4 regions of the Streptomyces spongiicola genome follow, and region 3 is predicted to be linked to each of the others. Evidence: riboswitches for the same ligand, from Rfam matches in the RefSeq annotation. Region 3 holds a riboswitch; each other region holds the start of a gene.
The links. A riboswitch is a leader RNA that binds a small molecule or an ion and turns the genes downstream of it on or off. The one in region 3 is predicted to bind cyclic di-AMP.
Positions count from the first base shown of each region.

Region 1 (5,411 bases), 2.3 Mb from region 3:
TTGCCGTTGCCGTTGCCGTTGCCGTTGCCGTTGAGGTTGCCCCTGCGGCCGGTGTTCCCCGGGGCCGGTTCTTCTCGCCTTGACCTTCACGCAGCGTCAAGATCTAGCGTTCCGGGCATGGAGTGGTCCATCCAGCAGATCGCCAGGAAAGCCGGCACGACGAGCCGCACGCTTCGCCACTACGGGGAACTCGGGCTCCTCCCGCCGAGCCGGATCGGCGGCAACGGCTACCGCTACTACGACCAGGACGCCCTGGTCCGGCTGCAGCGCATCCTGCTGTTGCGGGAGCTGGGCCTCGGCCTGCCCGCCATCGCGCGGGTTCTGGACGGCCAGCGGGACACGGCCACCGCACTGCGCGCGCACCTGAGGCTGCTGGAGCAGGAGCGGGAGCGCATCGGGCGGCAGATCGCCTCGGTGCGGACCACTCTCGACCGGACCGAGAGAGGAGAGGAACTGATGGCCGAAGAGGTCTTCGACGGCTTCGACCACACCCGCTACGAGGAGGAGGTGACCGAGCGCTGGGGCCGCAGGGCGTACCAGGAGGGCGACCGCTGGTGGCGCTCGCTGAGCGCGCGGGAGAAGCGCGACTTCCGGGACCGCCAGGTCGCGATCGCCCGCGATTTCGGGCAGGCTCTGAGGGACGGGCTTGCGCCGGACAGCGAGGAGGCCCAGGCCATCGCTCGGCGCCACTGCGAGTGGCTCTCGGTGACGGCCACCCCCACCAGGTCGTATGTGATCGGTCTGGGTGAGATGTACGTCGCCGATCCGCGCTTCACGGCCGGTTACGACCGGCACGGCGAGGGCACGGCGGCCTTCGTCCGGGACGCGCTGAAGGTCTACGCGGAGCGCCATCTCGGCGAAGACCGCTAGCCGCGTGCGGACGCTGACCGGCGCTGACCGGCGCTGACCGGCGCCGACGGGCGGTGTCCCGCGCGGCCCCGTCACCAGGAGGGCCCCCTGGTGACCCGCGGCCGCCGGGGGCGGTGCCCGCGGGCTGGGCCGGTTGGCCGATGGCGATGCGTCGGGCGGAGCTGTTGCGGTCAGCCTGAATGGGGCGCGGTACCGTCCGCGGCCTGGACGGACCCGGCAGGAGACAGTGTTGCGGCATCGAGAACGCGGCGGGGAAGGGTGGCAGAACGGTGGCCGCCGCCTCGTCACCCTGCTCCCGTGGCTGCTGATCGTGGGCGGGGTCTTCTACGACCTGGGAACACCCGACACCTTCACGGCCGTACCCCTCTTCACGGCGGCACCGCTGATCGCCGCCCCCTTCTGCTCGTTGCGCTGGACGGCGGCCACCGGCGTCGCCGCCTGCGTGGCGGTCACCGGGATGCACATCTACAGCGACCGACTCACGGGGATCCCGGCCATCACGGAGATACTGACCGTGTTCACGGTCTCCGTGCTGGCCCTCGTCCTCAATCGGATCGTGCGCCTGAGCGGGGAGCGCCTGGCGTCGGCCCGGTTCGTCGCGGAGGCGGCGCAGCGGGCCGTGCTGCCGACTCCGGACGAGCGGATCGACGGCTTGCAGGTCGCCGCCCGGTACGAGGCGGCCGAGCGGGACGCGTTCATCGGCGGGGACCTGTACGCCGTGCAGGAGACCCCGTACGGGGTGCGGCTGATCGTGGGGGACGTGCGGGGGAAGGGTCTGGGCGCGGTCGGGACGGTGGCCCTGGTCCTGGGTGCCTTCCGCGAGGCAGCCGAGCAGGAGCCCTCGCTGGCGGGGGTCGCGCAGCGGCTTGAGCGGGCGCTGGCGCGCGAGGGCGCGTGGGAGGCCGGGTCCGAGAACTCCGAGAACTCCGAGAGTTCCGAGGGCTTCACCACCGCCGTGCTCGCCGAGGTCCCGGGCGACGGAGAACGGATCAGGATCGTCAACCGGGGGCATCCGTCGCCGCTGCTGATCGCGGCGGACGGCGCGCTGCTCGTGCTGAATCCGCCCGAGCGGGCGCTGCCCCTGGGTATGGACCTGGGGACCTGGCCCGATCTGGTGTCCGAGACCTCCTATCCGCCCGGTGGCACGCTCCTGCTCTACACCGACGGCCTGTCCGAGGCACGGGACGCGCACGGTGTGATGTACGACCCGCGCAGCCGGCTGGGCGGCCGTGCCTTCTCCGGCCCGGAGGAACTGCTGGACGTGGTCGTCGCCGATGTGCGCCGGCACACGGGCGGTGCGGCGACGGACGACATGGCGCTGCTCGCGGTCACCCGGCGCGGGGAGCGGTAGTCAGCGGGGCGCCGGACGACGCCGGCCTCCCGTGGCAGGTCCCGTTGGTGCTTGTGGTGCTTGTGGTGCTTGTGGTGCTTGTGTGGCGTAGGACGGCGGGTGGGTTGGCCGGGGTGGGCCGATGGGCTGACGCTACGGAGCGTGATCGAAGCGGAGCCCTCCGCATAACATTTGACGAACTGTCAGAAATGCTGGCCTCGATTACGGGCGGCAACTTGCCGATTTTGCACCGGTTGTTGTGCTTAAGCTCTGGCCAACGTTCCTAACGATCAGCGGGAACAGCTTGGAATCGGGCCTCGATCTCTATTAACGTTCGATAACGCAGCGCGGTCGTCCCAGCCGTCGCAAGAGGCGGCACCGTGCGCATGCGCCGAATCCCGCAAGGGAACCGGGGAACCATCTATTTGGGGTGAATCGGGCACTTCGCGGTGCCCGAAGGAGACCTTCCTGCTCCGAACCCGTCAGCTAACCCGGTAGGTGAGAAGGAAGGAAAGGAGAACGCCTCCGTGGCGTCCAACGAGCCTGCCCTCCAGGAGCCCCCCACTACGCAGTGGGTACCCGGCGACCGGTGGGCTTCCGCCCCCGCGGCGGAGGAGTGGAACCCGACCGAGGAGTCGGTCCGTCCCGTCCGCGGCAGGCACCGCGTGGTCAAGCAGCGCAACGCGCTCGCGCGGAGTTCCACCGTCCTCGGTGTCGGCGTCATCGCCGCCGTCGGCGCGGGCGGCATGGCCACCGCCCAGGACAAGCCCGCGGTCTCCATCTCCCTGCCCGATGTCATCGCGGACAAACTCCCGGACCCCGAGTCGCTGCCCGGCGTGGGCTCCTTGATACAGGACGAGCCGGCTGACGAGGTCGTCGCAGACGGCCCGCTCACCTCGGCCGACACCACGGGTGAGGGGGGCGACGCGGGCGAGGCCCTGCGCGCCCGGATCCTCCAGCAGGCCGAGCAGCAGCAGGCCAACGCAGAGGCCGAGGCGCGGGCGGCCGCCGAACAGGCCGCCGCGGAGCAGGCCGCCGCCGAGGCGAAGCAGCAGAAGACCGAGGCGGCGAAGGCTGCCGAAGCGGCCGCCGAGGCTGAGCGCAAGGCCGCGGAGGAGGCCGCGCGCAAGGCGGAGGCCGAGCGACTCGCCAAGCTCGCGGCGAGCTACTCCCTGCCGACCTCGTCGTACACCCTCACCTCCACCTTCGGGCAGGCCGGATCACTGTGGTCCTCCGGCTACCACACGGGTCTCGACTTCGCCGCTCCGACGGGTACCCCGGTCAAGGCCGTGCACGGCGGCACGATCAAGTCGGCCGGCTGGTCCGGGTCGTACGGCTACCACATCGTTCTGGAACTCGAGGACGGTACCGAGGTCTGGTACAGCCATCTGTCGTCGATGACCGTGAGCGCGGGGCAGAAGGTCTCCACCTCCGAGACCATCGGGCGGGTCGGCGCCACCGGCAATGTCACCGGCCCGCATCTGCACCTCGAGGTGCACACACCGGGTGGTGACGGTATCGACCCCGCCGCCTGGCTGCGAGGCAAGGGCCTCTCCGTCTGACCGTCTGGTCCGTGGGGCCCGTGGGGTCCCTCGGCCCGGTGAATCCCCCCGGCCCCCGGCCCTTCGGCCACACGGCCCATCTGATCCCCCTCGGCCCGTCGGCAACTCCCGGCCCGCCCCTCGGTCGGCCCGTCCGGTCTGACAGGGAGCCGTTGCTGTCCGGGCGCCGGCGGCCCGGGCCGCTGGCGGCCCGGCTACGCGCCCCACCGGCGCCCGGGCCACCTGGGGTCGTGCCATGCCCCGGGGACGGGCCGCCCGGAGGGCACGCGTCCGGTGTGCCCCTGTCTCTCCGCGTCCCCCGTCTCCCCGCATCCCTCGTCTCCCCGCGTCCACGGTCTCGACCCGTCCACCGATCAGCAGCGGTCAGCCGCGGTACGGGTTGAAGCCGCTGTAGTCCAGATGCGGCGGGGGCTGCCAGGCCCGGCCCGTCGCACGGGCGGCGTACGTCAGGGCCGGGCCCGCGACGCCCCTGCGCTGCCAGAGGTGGTGCAGCAGCTCCTGCTCCCGGGCGGTGAAGTCCGGCTCGGCCGCGCCCCGCCCGGCCCGGTGCCGGAGGAAGGCCAGGGAGGTGGCGAAGATCTCGTACTCGGAGACCGCGCGTGCGGCGGCCGGGCCGTGGGTGCGGCCCGCCACGTCCCGGGCCATCGTGCGGGCCTTCATGGAGGACAGCGCGAGCGGTTCGGCCGGGGCCAGCCAGCCCGCCGCGGCGTACGCGGGCAGTTCCGCGGCGACGGTGCGCAGCTCGCGCTGCCGGGTCCACACCGCCAGCCAGGTCAGCAGACCGAAGGCGGGCACCATGAAGGCCGCGTACACCGCGTAGAAGCCCAGCGGGCCGAAGACCGCCGAGCCGTTCCACAGCGCGTGCATGCCCATGGCGAGGAGCAGGCCGAGCAGCGGCAGTGCGACCCTGCGGACCCTCCGGTGCCGCGCCGAGGCCGCCGCCAGGCCGAAGCCGATGCCCGTGAGCACCGTGAACAGCGGATGGGCGAACGGCGACATCACGATTCTGACGAAGAACGTCGCCGCCGTGACGGAGGCGAAGCCCGAGGTGCCGAACTGCTGGTCCTCGCCGAAGGCGTTGCCGAGGTAGAGGATGTTCTCCGTGAAGGCGAAACCGGTGGCGGTGAAACCGGCGATCACGACACCGTCGACCAGGCCCGTGAAGTCCTGCCTCCGGAAGAGGAAGAGCAGCAGCACGGCGGCCGCCTTGGCGGTCTCCTCGACCACGGGCGCGACGACGGTCGCGCCGATCGCGTCGGCGTGCGTCGGGTCGGCCGTGGCGGTGGCTATCCACCGGGTCGCGAACGTGTTGGCGATGATGGCGACGAGGGCGGCCGCACAGGCACCCCAGGCGAAGGCGAAGACGAGGTTGCGCCAGGGACCCGGTTCGACCCGGTCCAGCCAGCGGAACGCCGCGGCCAGGAGCGGCACGGGAAGCACGGCGAGACCGAGTCCGACCAGGAAGCCCTCTGTCCCGGTCTGTTCGCGCACCAGCGCGAGGATCATCAGTCCCGAGAGGGCCAGCAGAGTGATCAGCGCCCACGCGCGGACGGGCCCGCTGCGCCAGAAGTCGCGTCGCGGCTTGTAGCGCCAGCGGGCACGCTCCGGCACGGCGTCGAAGAGCGGCCGCTCGTCGCACGCCGGGACGG
Region 1 is NZ_CP029254.1:3,321,858-3,327,268, reverse strand. It holds gene DDQ41_RS14560 (MerR family transcriptional regulator) at 118-870, shown strand; gene DDQ41_RS14555 (PP2C family protein-serine/threonine phosphatase) at 1,100-2,221, shown strand; cyclic di-AMP (ydaO/yuaA leader) riboswitch at 2,580-2,716, shown strand; gene DDQ41_RS14550 (M23 family metallopeptidase) at 2,728-3,762, shown strand; gene DDQ41_RS14545 (PrsW family intramembrane metalloprotease) at 4,126-5,411, opposite strand, start outside.
Region 1: another riboswitch for cyclic di-AMP. It lies ahead of DDQ41_RS14550 (M23 family metallopeptidase); the one in region 3 lies ahead of DDQ41_RS24575 (M23 family metallopeptidase).

Region 2 (5,411 bases), 3.5 Mb from region 3:
CGTCTCGACCACGTCGGGCCGCCCGCACGGGCAGCGGTGGGCGATGGCCCGCAGACCGCGCGGCGGGCGGCCGAGCTGCTCCTTGAACGCGGCGATGTCCTCCGCGGTGGGCGGGGTGGGCGCGGTGCTCGGCGGGGGCGTGTCCATGCGATGTGTACGTCTCTTCGTCGGTTCGGTGAATGGGCTGGGGACTGTCCCCGGCGCCGCGCGTCGGTCCGGTCGACGCGCGGTCGCAGTCCTGGCTAACCTCGCGCGTCGGCCCGGTCGACGCCGTCCCAGACGTTCGAGTACCAGGGCCGGCCGCGGCCCTGCTCCTCGACGCGGGGCGTCCGGTCCGCCCGCGGGTCGGCCATGATGTAACCGGTCTCGCCGGGCAGCACCATATGCAGATGCTCACGGGCCAGCCGCATGACGTACGCGTCGTCCTGGAGGCGGGCCTTCTCGTCCCGGAGCCGCTCGACGCGCTCGCGGGCCGCGGCGGCGAGCCGCCGCTGCTCGGCGATCTCGTTCCGCTGCGACACGTACGCCCGCATCGGATAGGCGAGTGCGACGATCATCGAGCAGACGACGAGCGCGAGGAAGGCGGCCCGGCCGGTGAGCCGGGAGCGCCGGGCCTGGCGGCGGGTCTGCGAACGGTAGACGCGGGCGGCGGTCTGCTCACCGAGCAGCCGCAGCCTGGTCGCGGTCGAGAACCGGTCCCGGGCCATCTGTGCGCCTCCCCTTCACGTGCGTACGTCCCCGCACACGGTACGGGACCGTGTGCGGGGACGTACGCAACCGGCCTTGCGCCGGGCCCGGGCGGAGCCGTCCGGGCCCGTGCCGGACGAAGCCCGTGAAGCGCGCGTGCCGGCTCAGCCCTCGAAGGGCATGCGCCGGGCTCAGCCCTTGAAGCGGGGGAACGCGCTGCGGCCGGCGTACACCGCGGCGTCGTCGAGGATCTCCTCGATGCGCAGCAGCTGGTTGTACTTGGCGACGCGCTCGGAACGGGCCGGGGCGCCCGTCTTGATCTGACCGCAGTTGGTGGCGACGGCCAGGTCGGCGATGGTGACGTCCTCGGTCTCGCCGGAGCGGTGGGACATCATGCACTTGAAACCGCTGCGCTGGGCCAGCTCGACGGCGTCCAGGGTCTCGGTCAGCGAGCCGATCTGGTTGACCTTGACCAGGAGGGCGTTGGCGGCGCTCTCGTCGATACCGCGGGCGAGACGCTCGGGGTTGGTCACGAACAGGTCGTCACCGACCAGCTGGACCCTGGCGCCGAGCCTCTCGGTGATCGTCTTCCAGCCGTCCCAGTCGTCCTCGAACAGCGGGTCCTCGATGGAGACCAGCGGGTAGGCGGAGACGAGTTCCTCGTAGTACTCGGTCATCTCGGCGGCCGAGCGGGTCTTGCCCTCGAACTCGTAGGCGCCGTCCTTGTGGAACTCCGAGGCGGCGACGTCGAGGGCGAGCGCGATGTCCTTGCCCGGCGTGTAGCCGGCCTTCCTGACCGCCTCGAGGATGAGGTCGAGGGCCTCCCGGTTGGAGCCGAGGTTCGGGGCGAAGCCGCCCTCGTCGCCGAGGCCGGTGGAGAGCCCCTTCTCCTTCAGGACCTTCTTCAGGGTGTGGTACACCTCGGTGCCCCAGCGCAGGGCCTCGGAGAAGGACTCCGCCCCGATGGGAGCGATCATGAACTCCTGGATGTCCACGTTGGAGTCGGCGTGCGAGCCGCCGTTGAGGATGTTCATCATCGGAACGGGCAGCAGGTGCGCGTTCGGGCCGCCGAGGTAGCGGAACAGCGGCAGGTCGGACGCCTCGGAGGCGGCGTGCGCGACGGCGAGGGAGACCCCGAGGATCGCGTTGGCGCCGAGGGAGGACTTGTCCGGCGTGGCGTCGAGGTCGAACATCGCCTGGTCGATCAGGCGCTGCTCGGTGGCGTCGTACCCGACCAGTTCGGGGCCGATCTGCTCGATGACGGCCAGGACGGCCTTCTCGACGCCCTTGCCCAGGTAGCGGTTCGGGTCGCCGTCGCGGAGCTCGAGGGCCTCGAAGGCGCCGGTGGACGCGCCGGACGGAACGGCAGCACGGCCGGTGCTGCCGTCGTCGAGGCCGACCTCGACCTCGACCGTGGGGTTGCCTCGGGAGTCCAGGATTTCCCGGGCTACGACGACGTCGATGGACGGCACGAGCATCTCCTTCTGGGATGTGACGCGTGAGGTGACACAGGCGGAGCCGTGTCGGTGCAGGGTCCCTTTGGCCTTGCGGCAAGAGCCTAACCGCCTGGCGGGCATCGGTCGGCAGATGCCCGCCCCGTGGGACGAAAAAGCGGACCGAACCGACAAAGGCCCCGGCTTGCGGCCTTCCCGGCGGCCGGCGCGAGCGCGGGGCACGGACGGGGAGGCCGCGCCGGGCCGGGGGCGGGGCCAGGCACGGGGACGAGGACCGAGACCGGGCCAGGGCCGCGCGCGGTCCGGTGGCCCGGCGGGACCACCGGAGCGCGGTCGGCCCCGGAGGCGCCGCCGGAGGGAGCCGCCCGGTCTCGCGCGCCGCCGGGCACCGGCCGGACGGCGCGGGACCGGTGCCCGGGGCCGGGCGTCAGCTCAGGTGGAGCTTCTGGCCGGGGTAGATGACGTTCGCGTCGTCCAGGATGTCCTTGTTCAGCTCGAACAGCTTCTGCCAGCCGCCCTTGACCCCGCGGTCCTCGGCGATCCTGCTGAGGGTGTCGCCGGCCTTCACCGTGTACTCGCCGTCGCCCTTCTGCACCGGGGCGGCCGGACGCTCGGAGCGCGTGGTCGGGGCCTCGGCCCGCCTGGGGGCGGGTTCGGCCTTCGGCTGGGCGGCCTTGGGGGCGGCCGGGGCGGCCGCGGCGGCGCCGTCGTACGCGGCGTTCGACAGGCCGGTGCCGCAGTGCGGCCAGGCACCCTTGCCCTGGCCGGCCAGGACCTTCTCGGCGATCTGGATCTGCTGCGCCTTGGTCGCCTTGTCGGCGGTGGAGGCGAACGCGGTCCCCCCGTAGGCGGCCCAGGTCGAGGCCGAGAACTGCAGCCCGCCGTAGTAGCCGTTGCCAGTGTTGATCGACCAGTTGCCGCCGGACTCGCACCGGGCGACGGCGTCCCACTCGGAGGCGGTTGCGGCGGACGCCGTGCCCGAGGCCATCAGCGGTGCGGCGATGGCGGCGCCGGCGACACCGGCGAGCGTGACGACACGGGTGGACCGCTGGAAGACCGTCGGGCGACGGCGCTTGCCCTTGCCGGAAAGCAGCATCGGAGTTCTCCTCACCGACGCCTGCGAGGTGAGCTGTCGGGTTCGGGCCGATGTGGTGCCCGGCCGTGCGACGAGCGCACGGCTCCACCCCTAGCCGGGCAGCCCTCCTCGGGCCGGTCCGGCACTTACCTTGGGTCCCCCGCTCCTGCCTTCGGCGCTGGCGCGACGACTGTTCCCGGCGGCCGCCGGCAGGATTCGGCGTGCGGTCGACGGGGCCCGCGTTGCGAGCGGTTCAGACGGTAGGCACACGCCTCCCCGATGTTCAAAGACGCACATCGGGGAGGAATCGCCCATATCTGATGCGACAACATGTCCGTTTTCGCAGGTGAGAACCCTGGCGATCGAAGTTGACCGCTTCGCGGCACCAGTTGACCGGAAGAGACTCATATCTCACTCGCACAGACCCGGACATAAGCGCCCGAACTACTGCGTCAACTCGCTCTCCTCCGGGCCGAGATCGAGGCTCTGGCCAGGCAGGATGAGGTTCGCGTCGGCGCCGACGACATCCCGGTTCACCTCATAGAGGGCGGGCCAGCCGCCGGGCACCTTGTTGGCGTCGGCGATCGACGAGAGGCTGTCGCCGGTGCGGACGACATAACCGTCTCCGGCGACAGCGCCGTCCCGCGCGGACTCGTCCCCCCTGGAAGCGTGGCGTCCGGAATCGCGCTCGTCGCCGGAATCGCCCGCCTGTGCCCCTTCTGCGGCCCCTTCGGCGGCCCCCTCGGCGGCCCCCTCCGCGGCGGGGACGCCCCGGTGCTTGCCCGTGCCCCCGTCGGCGGCGCCACCGGACGCCTGCGGACCCTCGCCCTGGCCGGCGGGCTCCGAGGACCCCGCCGAGGGCTCGGCGGACGGCGCGGGCTCCGAAGGCCCGGACGGCTCGGCGGACGGCGCGGAACCGGCGGCCGACGGAGACCCGGCGTCCGGCTCGGACACGGCGGCCGCCCCGTCACCGAACGAGGGGGCCTTCACCAGGCCGCCCAGCGGGTCGGTGGACGGGGTGCCGGCCGGCTGGGAGCCGCCCGTGGTCAGCCCCGTGATCACGCCGCAGCTCTGCCAGGCGGAGGCGCCCTGGGCGGCGAGCACCATCTCGGCGACGGAGATCTGCTCCGAGGGGCTGGCGAGGTCGGCGCGCGGCGCGTAGGCGGTGCCGCCGTAAGCCTCCCAGGTCTCCTGGGACATCTGGAGCCCGCCGTAGTAGCCGTTGCCCAGGTTGGCGCCCCAGTCGCCGCCGCTCTCGCAGTCGGCGACCCGGTTCCAGGTGGCGGTGTCGGCCGCTGACGCGGTGCCCGCACCGAGCAGCGGGATGGCGATGGCCGATCCGGTCACCCCTGCCGCGACGATGAGGGCGGGGGCCTGACGAGGTCGGCGGTGGCGGCCGTTCCCGGACAGCATGCGGTGTGCCTTCCGTGTGACTACAGAGAACGTCCGGGACGATCGCGGCGGTTGAAACCTCGACGGCCCGGAGTCGGGGTGAACGTAGCCGCAGTCCCGCCTCTGTCACAAGCCGATGCAGCGGAGATCACGTGAAAGTCACAAAATTGACGTAGCGTCAGATTCAGCGGGGGGTGAATTCAACGGGCAGAGTGCGCAATCCGCGCATGATGAGCCCCCCACGCCACCGCAATTCGGATGGATCGACCGCAAGCCGCAAGTCCGGCAAACGGCCGAGGAGCGCCGCCAGCGCGGTCTGCCCCTCCAGCCGTGCGAGCGGCGCGCCAAGGCAGTAGTGGATGCCGTGCCCGTACCCGAGGTGCGGGTTGTCCCGGCGGGCGAGATCGAGGGTGTCGGGCTCCGCGAACCGCTCCGGGTCCCGGTCCGCGGCGGCGAGCACGACGAGGACGGGGTCGCCGGTGGAGATGTCCCGCCCGCCGAGGGTGAGCGGCTCGGTCGCGAAGCGCCAGGTGGCCAGCTCCACCGGCCCGTCGTAGCGCAGCAGCTCCTCGACCCCGGTGGCCAGCAGGCCGGTCTCGCCCGCGGCCAGCGAGTCCTGGAGCCGCCGCCGCTGCCCCGGATCGCGCAGCAGCGCGTACGTACCGTTCCCGATCAGGTTCACCGTGGTCTCGAACCCGGCGAAGAGGAGGATGAAGGCCATGGCCGCGGCCTCGTTCCCGGTCAGGTGCTCCCCGTGGTCGGAGGCCCTGATGAGACCCGAGATCAGATCGTCACCGGGCGCC
Region 2 is NZ_CP029254.1:2,112,342-2,117,752, forward strand. It holds gene DDQ41_RS09110 (DUF501 domain-containing protein) at 1-147, opposite strand, end outside; gene DDQ41_RS09115 (FtsB family cell division protein) at 243-707, opposite strand; gene eno (phosphopyruvate hydratase) at 879-2,159, opposite strand; gene DDQ41_RS09125 (transglycosylase family protein) at 2,569-3,237, opposite strand; cyclic di-AMP (ydaO/yuaA leader) riboswitch at 3,241-3,410, opposite strand; gene DDQ41_RS09130 (transglycosylase family protein) at 3,661-4,629, opposite strand; gene DDQ41_RS09135 (cytochrome P450 family protein) at 4,793-5,411, opposite strand, start outside.
Region 2: another riboswitch for cyclic di-AMP. It lies ahead of DDQ41_RS09125 (transglycosylase family protein); the one in region 3 lies ahead of DDQ41_RS24575 (M23 family metallopeptidase).

Region 3 (5,411 bases):
CGAGGTCGAGGGTGAGATGGACGGAGCCGTCCTCGAAGCTGCGCCGCTGGGTGTACCCGGCGTCCGTGAACACCTTGATCATCTTGTTGTTGGCGGGCAGCACCTCCGCCGCGAACCGCCTGATCCCGCGCTCCCGTGCGACGGCGGCGATGTGTTCGAGCAGGGTGGAGGCGACACCCCGGCCCTGGTGGGCGTCCTGCACCAGGAAGGCCACCTCGGCCTCGTCGGCCGGGGCGGAGGCCGGCAGGCCCCGGGCGTCGATGCGGTCGTAGCGGACGGTCGCGATGAACTCGCCTCCGACGGTCACCGCGAGGCCCACCCGGTCCACGTAGTCGTGATGGGTGAACCGGCGCACGTCCTTGGCCGACAGCCGTGGGTAGGGCGCGAAGAACCGGTAGTACTTGGATTCGTCCGAGACCTGCTCGTAGAAGCTGACGAGCCGCTCGGCGTCCCCGGTGGTGATGGGCCTGATGTGCGCGGTGCCACCGTCGCGCAGCACCACGTCGGCTTCCCAGTGGTCGGGGTACGCGGGGTCCGACGGGCTCTGCATGGAGCAAGCGTAAGGCCCCGGCACAGGTCGCGTTCCCCGGAGTGCGGAGGCAGGCTGGGAGGGCCGATCCCGGCCCCGCACCGGCCGGGGCCGGTGGCCCGGCACTCCGTACCCCGTCAGAATCCGGTCCAGACGATCCGGGGGCTTCCCCGCCACCTCGCCCGCCGACTGCCCCGCCGACTCCCCCGCCACCTCGCCCGTCCACTGCCCCGCCGACTCCCCCGCCGCTTTCCCGGCGAACCTCCCATCAGCGAACCTCCCGCCGCTTTCCCGGCGAACCTCCCATCAGCGAACCTCCCGCCGACCCGAAGGGCACCACCATGGCTGAGCGCCGCGTCAATGTCGGCTGGGCCGAGGGCCTGCACGCCCGCCCCGCGTCCATCTTCGTCCGTGCCGCCACCGCTTCCGGCGTTCCGGTGACGATCGCCAAGGCCGGAGCCTCCCCGGTCAACGCCGCCTCGATGCTCGCGGTGCTCGGCCTCGGCGCGCAGGGCGGCGAGGAGATCGTGCTCGCGTCGGACGCGGAGGGTGCGGAGGCGGCACTGGAGCGTCTGGCGAGGCTGGTCGCCGAGGGCCTCGAGGAACTTCCCGAGACCGTCTGAGCACAACCAGTCCGTAAAAGCGGGCCGCGGCGCAGGATTTTCCGGGACCGCGCTCCGTACGCTTTTCCCGACCCCGGCCGGAATTTGTTTCCGGCAGCAGAAACAGGCCTTGGACCGCCCTTTACTTCCCTGTATACGGCGCGCGTGTTAAATACGGCCACCCGCCGTGTTCACGGAGTGTTGCGAGGTCCTCACGGCCACAGCGGTCCGGAGCCGGTGCGCTCCCGTCGTGCGCTCGGCGTGCAGGGTGGCGAGCGCACGGGCCCGCTCCGCGTCACCGCGGGCCACCGCGTCCACGATCGCGCCGTGCTCGACCCACGCCTCGACCGGGCGGGCGGGCTGCTCTACCGAGTACATCCACGCGATCTTGTGACGGAGCTGGGTCAGCAGCGCGGTGAGCCCCGGACTCCCGCACGCCTGGTCGAGGGTCTCGTGGAACCAGGCGCCGAGCGAGCGCAGGTCCTCGCCCCGGTCGCGCCGCGCCCGGTCCTGACCGAGCCGGACCAGTCCGCGCAGCACCTTGAGGTGCGCCTCGGTCCGCCGCTGGGCGGCCCGTGCGGCGCCCAGCGGCTCCAGCAGCTGCCGGATCTCCAGCAGGTCGGCCGCCTCCTGCTCGGTGGGCTCGGCCACACACGCCCCGGCGTGGCGGCGGGTGACGACGAACCCCTCGGACTGGAGGGTGCGCAGCGCCTCGCGGACCGGCACGCGCGAGACGCCGTAGCGGCGCGCCAGCTGCTCCTCGGTGAGCCGGCTGCCGCGCTCGAACACGCCGGAGACGATATCGCCGCGGATCGCCGTGCATACCGAGCGTGCGGGAACGCGCATACCGAACCTCCGCCTTAATCGCCGCGAAACCCCGTCGAGCGACGCCTGTTCAGGTGTTTCGGTGACTCTATGGCAGGTCGCCTGAATTTCCGAAGACCCATCGTCATCCACGGATATCTTTTGGCCTGAATACGCCGAAAACCCCGGCTCGGAGAGGAGCCGGGGCCACGGGTGAACGGTGCGCGCGTCAGACGCGGACGCCGTGCGAGCGGAGGTAGGCGATCGGGTCGATGTCCGAGCCGTAGTCCTGTCCGGTGCGGGCCTCGAAGTGGAGGTGGGGGCCGGTGGAGTTGCCGGTCGATCCGGCGAGGCCGATCTGCTGGCCCGGGGTGACCTGCTGGCCGGCCGAGACGCTGATCGAGGACAGGTGCCCGTACTGGGTGTAGGTGCCGTCGTGCATGCGGATCACCACGTTGTTGCCGTAGGCGCCGCCCCAGCCCGCCTCGACGACGGTGCCCATGCCGACAGCGACGACCTTGGTACCGGAGGCGGCGTGGAAGTCGACGCCGGTGTGGCTGCCGGAGGACCACAGGGCGCTTCCGGCGCGGTAGGCGGTGCTCACATGGGAACCGGCGACCGGAAGCGTGTAGGTCGCCAGGCGCTTGCGCTCGGCCTCCCGGGCGGCGCGCTCCGCGGCGTCGCGCGCGGCCTTCACCCTGAGCTCGGCCCTGAGCTTGGCCTCGGCCTCGGCCTTCTCCCGGGCCGCGGTCAGGGCGGCTTCCTGCTGCTGGGCATCCGCCTGGGCGCCGATCTGCTCGGCGAGCGAGTCGGCGGCGACCGCCTGGGTCAGTCCGGTGTCCTCGGCGGGGGTGGGCCCCCCGGCCTCGGCCGCGAGGGCCGGGGAGGCGAGGGAGCCGATGACGCCGGTGGTGGCGATGGCCGCGACGGAGGCGCCCGCGCGTTTGCGCGACAGGCGGCTCGGACCACGGTGCTTCCCGGTGGCACGGGTGAACGCCATGAAGTGGCTGGTCCTTTCCTTCCTTCTCGCCTACCGGGTTAGCTGACGGGTTCGGAGCAGGAAGGTCTCCTACGGGCCCCTCCGCACGAAGGCGAAGGCACCCGATTCACCCCGGGGGACATATGGGTCCCCGGCTCCCCAGGCTCGCGCCGGACGGGGACTCGGCGATGGCTGCCCGATGCCGCGGGTGCGGCGTGTGCAACCGGCGGACAGCGCAGAAGACGCTAAGCCGATCTTCGTTCAATCGCCAAACAGACCCGGAGATTTGTAGTGCACGCCACAGGGCAGACAGCGATCTTCCCCATCAAACCGGACACATCGGGGAGGCGTTCCGGGCAGGGGAAGGGGGCTCCCCCGGCACGACGCCGGGGGAGCCCCCTTCCCCTGCCCGGAACCCGGGCGGTCAATCAGCCGGTGACAACGGTCACTTCACCGATGTCGAGGGCCCGCACGGGCTCCTCGATCTCGGACGCGTCCCCGACGAGGACCGTCACGAGCCGGTCCACGGGGAAGGCGCTGACCACCGCGGCCGTCGCCTCCACCGTGCCGGTGCCGGCCAGCCGTGCGTACAACCGGGCCTGGTAGTCGTCCGGAAGGCCCTGCTCGACCTGGTCGGCCAGGGTGCCGGCCACGGAGGCGGCCGTCTCGTACTTCAGCGGCGCCACGCCCACGAGGTTCTGCACCGCGACATCGCGCTCCGCGTCCGTCAGGCCCTCGGCGGCGAGGGTGCGCAGCACCGTGAACAGGTCATCGAGCGCGGGACCGGTGTGCGGGGTGTCGACCGATCCGCTGATGGCGAGCATGGACGCCCCGGTCGCCCCACCCGGGGCCGCCGGGGCTCCGGAGCGCAGCACCTGGCCGAAGGCCCGTACGCCGTAGGTGTAGCCCTTCTCCTCCCGCAGGACGCGGTCCAGGCGGGAGGTGAGCGTGCCGCCGAGGCAGTAGGTGCCCAGGACCTGGGCCGGCCAGACCCGATCGTGGCGGTCGGGCCCGATCCGGCCGATCAGCAACTGGGTCTGCACGGCGCCGGGGCGGTCCACGATGACGACGCGGCCCGTGTCGTCGCCGGTGATCGGCGGCATCGGGCGGCTCTCGGCCGAGTCGCCCGTCCAGGCGCCGAGCGTGTCGGCCAGCACGGCGTCGAGGTCCACGCCCTCCAGGTCGCCGACGACCACGGCCGTGGCCGCGGCGGGCCGGACGTGCGCCTCGTAGAAGGCGCGGACCGCGGCCGAGTCGATGCGTTCGACGGTCTCCTCCGTGCCCTGCCGCGGACGGGACATCCGGGAGGACGCCGGGAAGAGCTGCCGGGAGAGCTCCTTGGCGGCCCGGCGGGCCGGGTTCGCCGTCTCGTGCGGGATCTCGTCGAGCCGGTTGCGGACGAGCCGCTCGACCTCGCCGTCGGCGAACAGCGGGGCCCGCAGCGCCTCGGCGAGCAGGCCGAGGGCCTTGGGCAGCCGCGAGACGGGTACCTCCAGGGAGAGCCTGACCCCCGGGTGGTCGGCGTGCGAGTCGAGCGTGGCGCCGCAGCGCTCCAGCTCGGCCGCGAACTCCTCCGCCGAATGCTTGTCGGTGCCCTCGGACAGCGCCCGGGCCATGATCGTGGCGACGCCGTCCAGGCCCTCGGGTTCGGCGTCCAGCGGCGCGTCGAGGAAGATCTCCACGGCCACGACCTGCTGTCCGGGGCGGTCGCAGCGCAGCACGGTCAGCCCGTTGCCCAGGGTGCCGCGCCCGGGGGCGGGAAAGGCCCAGGGCTTGGCCTCGCCGGGCTGCGGCTGCGGATGGAGGTCCATGGTCACGGCAGCGTCGGTCACTGGTCCGTCCCCTCTGCGTCGTCGTTGTCCCCGGCGTCCCCGGCGTCCCCGGCATCCCCGGCGCCGTCCGCCGGCGCGGCGGGCTCGTACACCAGCACCGCCCGGTTGTCCGGACGCAGCCTCGCCGCGGCGACGGCCCGCACCTCCTCGGCCGTGACGTCGAGCACCCGCTGGACCGCGCTCAGCGCCAACTGCGGGTCGCCGAAGAGCACGGCGTACCGGCACAGCTCGTCGGCCCGGCCGGCGACGGTGCCGAGGCGGTCCAGCCACTCCCGCTCGAGCTGGGCCTGGGCACGCTCCATCTCCTCCGGCGTGGGGCCCTCGGCGGCGAACCGCGCCAGCTCCTCGTCGACCGCGGCCTCGATGCCGGGGACCTCCACGCCCCCGGAGGTCTTCACGTCGAGCCAGCCCAGCGAGGGGGCGCCGGCGAGGCGGAGCAGGCCGAAGCCGGCGGCGACGGCCGTGCGGTCGCGCCGGACCAGCCGGTTGTGCAGCCGGGACGACTCGCCGCCGCCGAGGATGGTCAGCGCCAGGTCGGCGGCGTCGGCCGCCCGGGTGCCGTCGTGCGGGAGGCGGTACGCGGCCATCAGGGCCCGTGCCGGAACGTCCTCCTCCAGCACCTCGCGCAACTGCCCGCCGATGGTCTCCGGGAGCGAGCCGTCGCG
Region 3 is NZ_CP029254.1:5,622,784-5,628,194, reverse strand. It holds gene DDQ41_RS24590 (bifunctional acetate--CoA ligase family protein/GNAT family N-acetyltransferase) at 1-550, opposite strand, end outside; gene DDQ41_RS24585 (HPr family phosphocarrier protein) at 871-1,152, shown strand; gene DDQ41_RS24580 (GntR family transcriptional regulator) at 1,300-1,977, opposite strand; gene DDQ41_RS24575 (M23 family metallopeptidase) at 2,165-2,935, opposite strand; cyclic di-AMP (ydaO/yuaA leader) riboswitch at 2,949-3,112, opposite strand; gene DDQ41_RS24570 (M16 family metallopeptidase) at 3,343-4,746, opposite strand; gene DDQ41_RS24565 (M16 family metallopeptidase) at 4,743-5,411, opposite strand, start outside.

Region 4 (5,411 bases), 820 kb from region 3:
CTGGTCTACGTCAAGCGGGACGAGGAAGCCGTGGACAAGCGGGCGTTCGGGGCGGTCGGCACTCTGACCTTGGTGAACATCCTGATCGCGACGCTCTGGACATGATTGACCCCCGCACCGGGTGCGGGAGCCCGGTGTACGTGACCGCGTGAGGGGCTCCCGCGTACGCGCGGGGATCCCTACCCGTACGCCTGCTCCGGGTCCTCGTCGATCGGGGCTCCCGCGTACGCGCGGGGATCCCCACATAGCCCGAGTTGGGGCGCAACCGGCACTCGGGGCTCCCGCGTACGCGCGGGATCCCGGGGCGCGGGGATCCCGGGGTGTGCTCAGTCACGGCGGTGCGGGGATGCCCTGGGCATGGCCGCACTCGCCGAGCACGGCGCACCCCGCACCCGCCGAGCACGGCGCACCCCGGGCCCGCCGAGCACGGCGCACCCCGGGCCCGCGTGCCGCTCCCCCACGGGTCCGGGATTCGCCGGAGCGCACGGACCCGAGCGGCCCCGGAGCCTCGTTCCGGAGAGGGACCCGGGCCCTTCCCCGGCTGCACCGCAGGACCGCCGCCCCCGCACGTACCGGTCCTGCGGCCGGACGCGGCGGCGCTACGCGGGGCGGACGCTGCCGTGGACCGGCATGTAGTAGATCGACTCCGCGCGGACGTTCGCGCCCGGCTCGGGGGCGTGGATCATCATGCCGTCGCCCGCGTAGATCCCGACATGGCTGATGTCGTCGTAGAAGAAGACCAGGTCACCGGGGAGCAGATCGGCCGTGGCCACTCGCTGCCCGGCCCCCATCTGGTCCCAGGTGGTGCGGGGCAGATCGACGCCCGCCGCGCGCCAGGCCGCCTGGGTGAGCCCCGAGGAGTCGTACGAACTCGGGCCGGTCGCGCCCCGGACGTACGGCTTGCCTATCTGGGCGTGCGCGAAGGACAGCACCTTCTCGGCCTTGGCCGCGTATGTGCCGCCGGCCGTCGCGGAACCGCCCTCCCTGCCCGTCGCAGTGCCCGTGCCCGTCGCGGTGCCCGTGCCCGTGCCGCCGTCCGTCCCTTCCCATGCCTGCCGCTCGCGCTCCTGGAACCGCCACTCGACCTCGGCCACCGTGCCGGCCGAGGCTTCGGCCTCCGCCCTGGCCTCCGCCTTCCGGCGGGCCTGCTGCTCCTTCGCGCGCTCGACTTCGGCGAGCCGCGTCCGGTCATCGGCGGTCAGCCGCGACAGCAGCTCCCTCGCCCCCGCGAGCTTCTGCTGGGCGGCCTGCTTCCTGGCGCGCAGCGGCTCCTGCGAGTCCGTGAGCGGCTCCAGGTTCCCGGCGGCCTGCCGGGCCTGCCCGGGTCGCTCGGCCTGCTCGGCCTGCCCGGGTCGCTCGGCCTGTTCGGCGGCCTCGGCCGACCGGGTCCGGTGCTCGGTGACGGCGCCGTGCTGCTGCCCGGCCGGCAGGTCCACCGGCTGCGCCTGGTCGGTGTGGACCCGCGGGTCTTCGGCGAGCAGCAGCGCGGTGGCCGGGGCGACGGCGCCCGTGCGGTCCGGGGTCGCGGCCTGGACGCCCAGGGCGCGCCGGGACTCGCCGAACGCCTCCGTGCGCGCGGCGGTTTCGTCGAGGGAACGGTCCACCGTGCGGCGCTGCTGCCCGGTGGCCTCCTTCGCCCTGCCGTGCTCCTTCGCCCTGCCGAACTCCTGGTTCGGCGAACCCGCCTGCCGGTAGAGGTCGTCGACCTTCTTCTGGACCTCCTCGACGGTGGGCTTCGTGCCGGCTGTCGCGTTCTGGGCCGAGAGGAGCGAGACTCCCGCTATGGCGGCCGTCGTGAACCCGACGGCGGGTGTGCTGGTACGTGTGCGGCTGCGCGGCTTGCGGTGCGACGCCAAGGCCGGCATCTCCTTCCGTGGAACGCCTACCGGGTTAGCTGTCGGGTTCGGACGGAACGGAAGGCTGCCCTACGGGCCGGGTGAAGGCCGGCCCGATTCACCCCGGTTGTGCTTGATGAGTGGGTCCCCGGTTCCGAACTCCTTTGCAAGAGCAACGGATTCGGCGCGGCTGCCCGGCTGGCGTGGTTCGCCGAAGGGGGTACGGGCCGCCTGGGCGAGCACGCTAGCCAAAGTGTGGTGCTGCTGTGAAGGAGGGTGTTCGATATGCCCGATACATTTCCGTTACCTTGGCGCTGCGTGTCCGTGTCATGACCAGAGGTGTCCGGTACTGATTCCCCGGAAGGCGGCGGCGGACCGTCAGTGGGGCCGCCTAGACTCGGAGAGCGATGAGCAGCCTCTTTGACGACAGTTTCCTGGCGGACCTCCGGCGGACCCCGGTCCCGGAGGAGCCCCCGCCGCCGGAGGACCACGAGCACCTTCCGGCGGAGGAGGTCCCGCACGACCTCTTCGAGGGCGGGTTCGACGAGCCCGGACCCGGTGACGCCTTCTACCGGGACGGCGCCCCGCGCCCGGTCATCGACCCGGCCGCCCTGCTGAGCGGGCTGAACGAGCAGCAGCGTGCCGCCGTCGTCCACACCGGCTCCCCGCTGCTCATCGTCGCCGGTGCCGGCTCCGGCAAGACCCGGGTGCTGACCCACCGGATCGCCCATCTGCTGGCGACCCGCGAGGTGCACCCCGGCCAGATACTGGCGATCACCTTCACCAACAAGGCCGCGGGCGAGATGAAGGAGCGCGTCGAGCAGCTCGTCGGCCCGCGCGCCCGCGCCATGTGGGTCTCCACCTTCCACAGCGCCTGCGTCCGCATACTGCGCAGGGAGAGCAAGAAGCTCGGCTTCACCTCGTCCTTCTCGATCTACGACGCCGCCGACTCCAAGCGGTTGATGGCACTGGTCTGCCGCGATCTGGACCTCGATCCGAAGCGCTACCCGCCGAAGGCGTTCAGCGCCAAGATCTCGAACCTGAAGAACGAGCTGGTCGACGAGGAGGCCTTCGCCGCCGAGGCCGGGGGTGCCGGCCGGTCCGACGGCTCCGGGGGAGGCTTCGAGCAGACGCTGGCCGAGGCGTACCGGATGTACCAGGCCCGGCTGCGCGAGGCCAACGCGCTGGACTTCGACGACATCATCATGACCACGGTCCATCTGCTGCAGGCGTTCCCGGAGGTCGCCGAGCACTACCGGCGCCGGTTCCGCCACGTCCTGGTCGACGAGTACCAGGACACCAACCACGCCCAGTACACCCTCGTGCGCGAGCTGGTCGGCACGGGGTACGACGACCTCGGCCCCGCCGAGCTGTGCGTGGTGGGCGACGCCGACCAGTCGATCTACGCCTTCCGCGGTGCCACCATCCGCAACATCCTCCAGTTCGAGGAGGACTACCCGGACGCGACCACGATCCTGCTCGAGCAGAACTACCGCTCGTCCCAGACGATCCTCTCCGCGGCCAACGCGGTGATCGAGCGCAACGAGAGCCGCCGTCCCAAGAACCTGTGGACGAACGCGGGCGCGGGCGCGCGGATCACCGGCTACGTCGCGGACACCGAGCACGACGAGGCCCAGTTCGTCGCCGACGAGATCGACCGGCTGGCGGACGCCGGCGAGGCCAGGGCCGGCGAAGTGGCGGTCTTCTACCGGACCAACGCGCAGTCCCGTGTCTTCGAGGAGATCTTCATCCGCGTCGGCCTGCCCTACAAGGTCGTCGGCGGTGTGCGCTTCTACGAGCGCAAGGAGGTCCGGGACGTCCTGGCGTACCTGAGGGTCCTCGCCAACCCCGAGGACAACGTGCCGCTGCGGCGCATCCTGAACGTACCGAAGCGCGGCATCGGCGAGCGCGCCGAGGCGATGATCGACGCCCTCGCGCTGCGGGAGCGGATCACCTTCCCGCAGGCGCTGCGCCGAGTCGACGAGGCGTACGGCATGGCCGCCCGCTCCGCCAACGCCGTGAAGCGCTTCAACACGCTCATGGAGGAGCTGCGCACCGTCGTCGACTCGGGCGCCGGTCCCGCGGTGGTGCTGGAAGCCGTGCTGGAGCGGACCGGCTATCTCGCCGAACTCCAGGCGTCCACCGACCCCCAGGACGAGACCCGTATCGAGAACCTCCAGGAACTCGCGGCGGTGGCCCTGGAGTTCGAGCAGGAGCGCGGCGCCGAGGAGGGGTCGGGCACCCTCGCGGAGTTCCTGGAGCAGGTCGCGCTCGTCGCCGACTCCGACCAGATCCCCGACGACGAGGAGGGCGGCGGCGTCATCACGCTGATGACGCTGCACACCGCGAAGGGCCTGGAGTTCCCCGTCGTGTTCCTCACCGGCATGGAGGACGGCGTCTTCCCGCACATGCGGGCGCTCGGCCAGACCAAGGAACTGGAGGAGGAGCGCCGGCTGGCGTACGTGGGGATCACCCGTGCCCGGGAGCGCCTCTATCTGACGCGTTCCTCGATGCGCAGCGCCTGGGGCCAGCCCGCCTACAACCCGCCCTCGCGCTTCCTGGAGGAGATCCCCGACGCCCACCTGGAGTGGAAGCGGACGGGCCGGACGGCGGCGCCCGCCGGGCCGGCGCCCGGCGTCGTCTCGGCACTGTCGTCGTCCCGGTCCCGCTCCGGCCCGTCCGGCTTCGCGACCCGGCGGACGACGGACAAGCCGGTGATCGCCCTGGCCGTCGGGGACCGGGTCACCCACGACCAGTTCGGGCTGGGCACCGTGATGGCGGTGACGGGTTCGGGTGGCGACGCCCAGGCGACGATCGACTTCGGCGACGCCAAGCCGAAGCGGCTGCTGCTGCGGTACGCGCCGGTGGAGAAGCTCTGACGAGCCGGGAGGCCGCGCGCCCGGGGCCGTTCCGCGGGGAACTTCCGCGGGGCCCGGGCCGGTGCCGGTACGCCCTCCGGGTGAGCGGGCACGAGTAGGGCGGGCCGGCGCGAGTGGGACGCGTGCGTCGGGCGTGCCGGCGCGAGTAGGGCGGGCGTGCGTCGGGCATGGGCGGACGCGCGTCGGGCATGGACGGGCCGGGGCGGGCCGGCTGGGAGCCGGACCGCGCCGCTGCCGGGGGGATCAGGCGGGGCTCAGGCCGTGGCTGCGCAGCCACGCGAGCGGGTCGATCGCCGACCCGCCGCCGGGCCGCACCTCGAAGTGGAGATGCGGGCCGGTGGAGTTGCCCGAGTTGCCGGAGTACGCGATCACGTCACCGGCCTTGACCTGGCCGGAGCGGATCTTGGTGCTGCTCAGATGGCAGTACCAGGTCTCCGTGCCGTCGGCGGCGGTGACGATGGCCATGTTGCCGTAGGCGCTGTTCCACTGCGTCCGCACGGTGCCGTCGGTCGCGGCCATCACCGGCGTACCGTACGAGACCGGGAAGTCGATCCCGGTGTGCATGGACATCCAGTTGACCCCGGCCTGACCGTAGTAGGCGCTGAGGCCGCGCTGGGCGACGGGGAGGGCGAACTTCGGCCGCAGTTTCTCGCGGAGGACGGCCTCCTCCTCGCGCTTCTTGCGCTCCGCCTCCTGA
Region 4 is NZ_CP029254.1:4,807,527-4,812,937, forward strand. It holds gene DDQ41_RS21205 (hypothetical protein) at 1-105, shown strand, start outside; gene DDQ41_RS21210 (C40 family peptidase) at 600-1,865, opposite strand; cyclic di-AMP (ydaO/yuaA leader) riboswitch at 1,864-2,032, opposite strand; gene pcrA (DNA helicase PcrA) at 2,243-4,714, shown strand; gene DDQ41_RS21220 (M23 family metallopeptidase) at 4,958-5,411, opposite strand, start outside.
Region 4: another riboswitch for cyclic di-AMP. It lies ahead of DDQ41_RS21210 (C40 family peptidase); the one in region 3 lies ahead of DDQ41_RS24575 (M23 family metallopeptidase).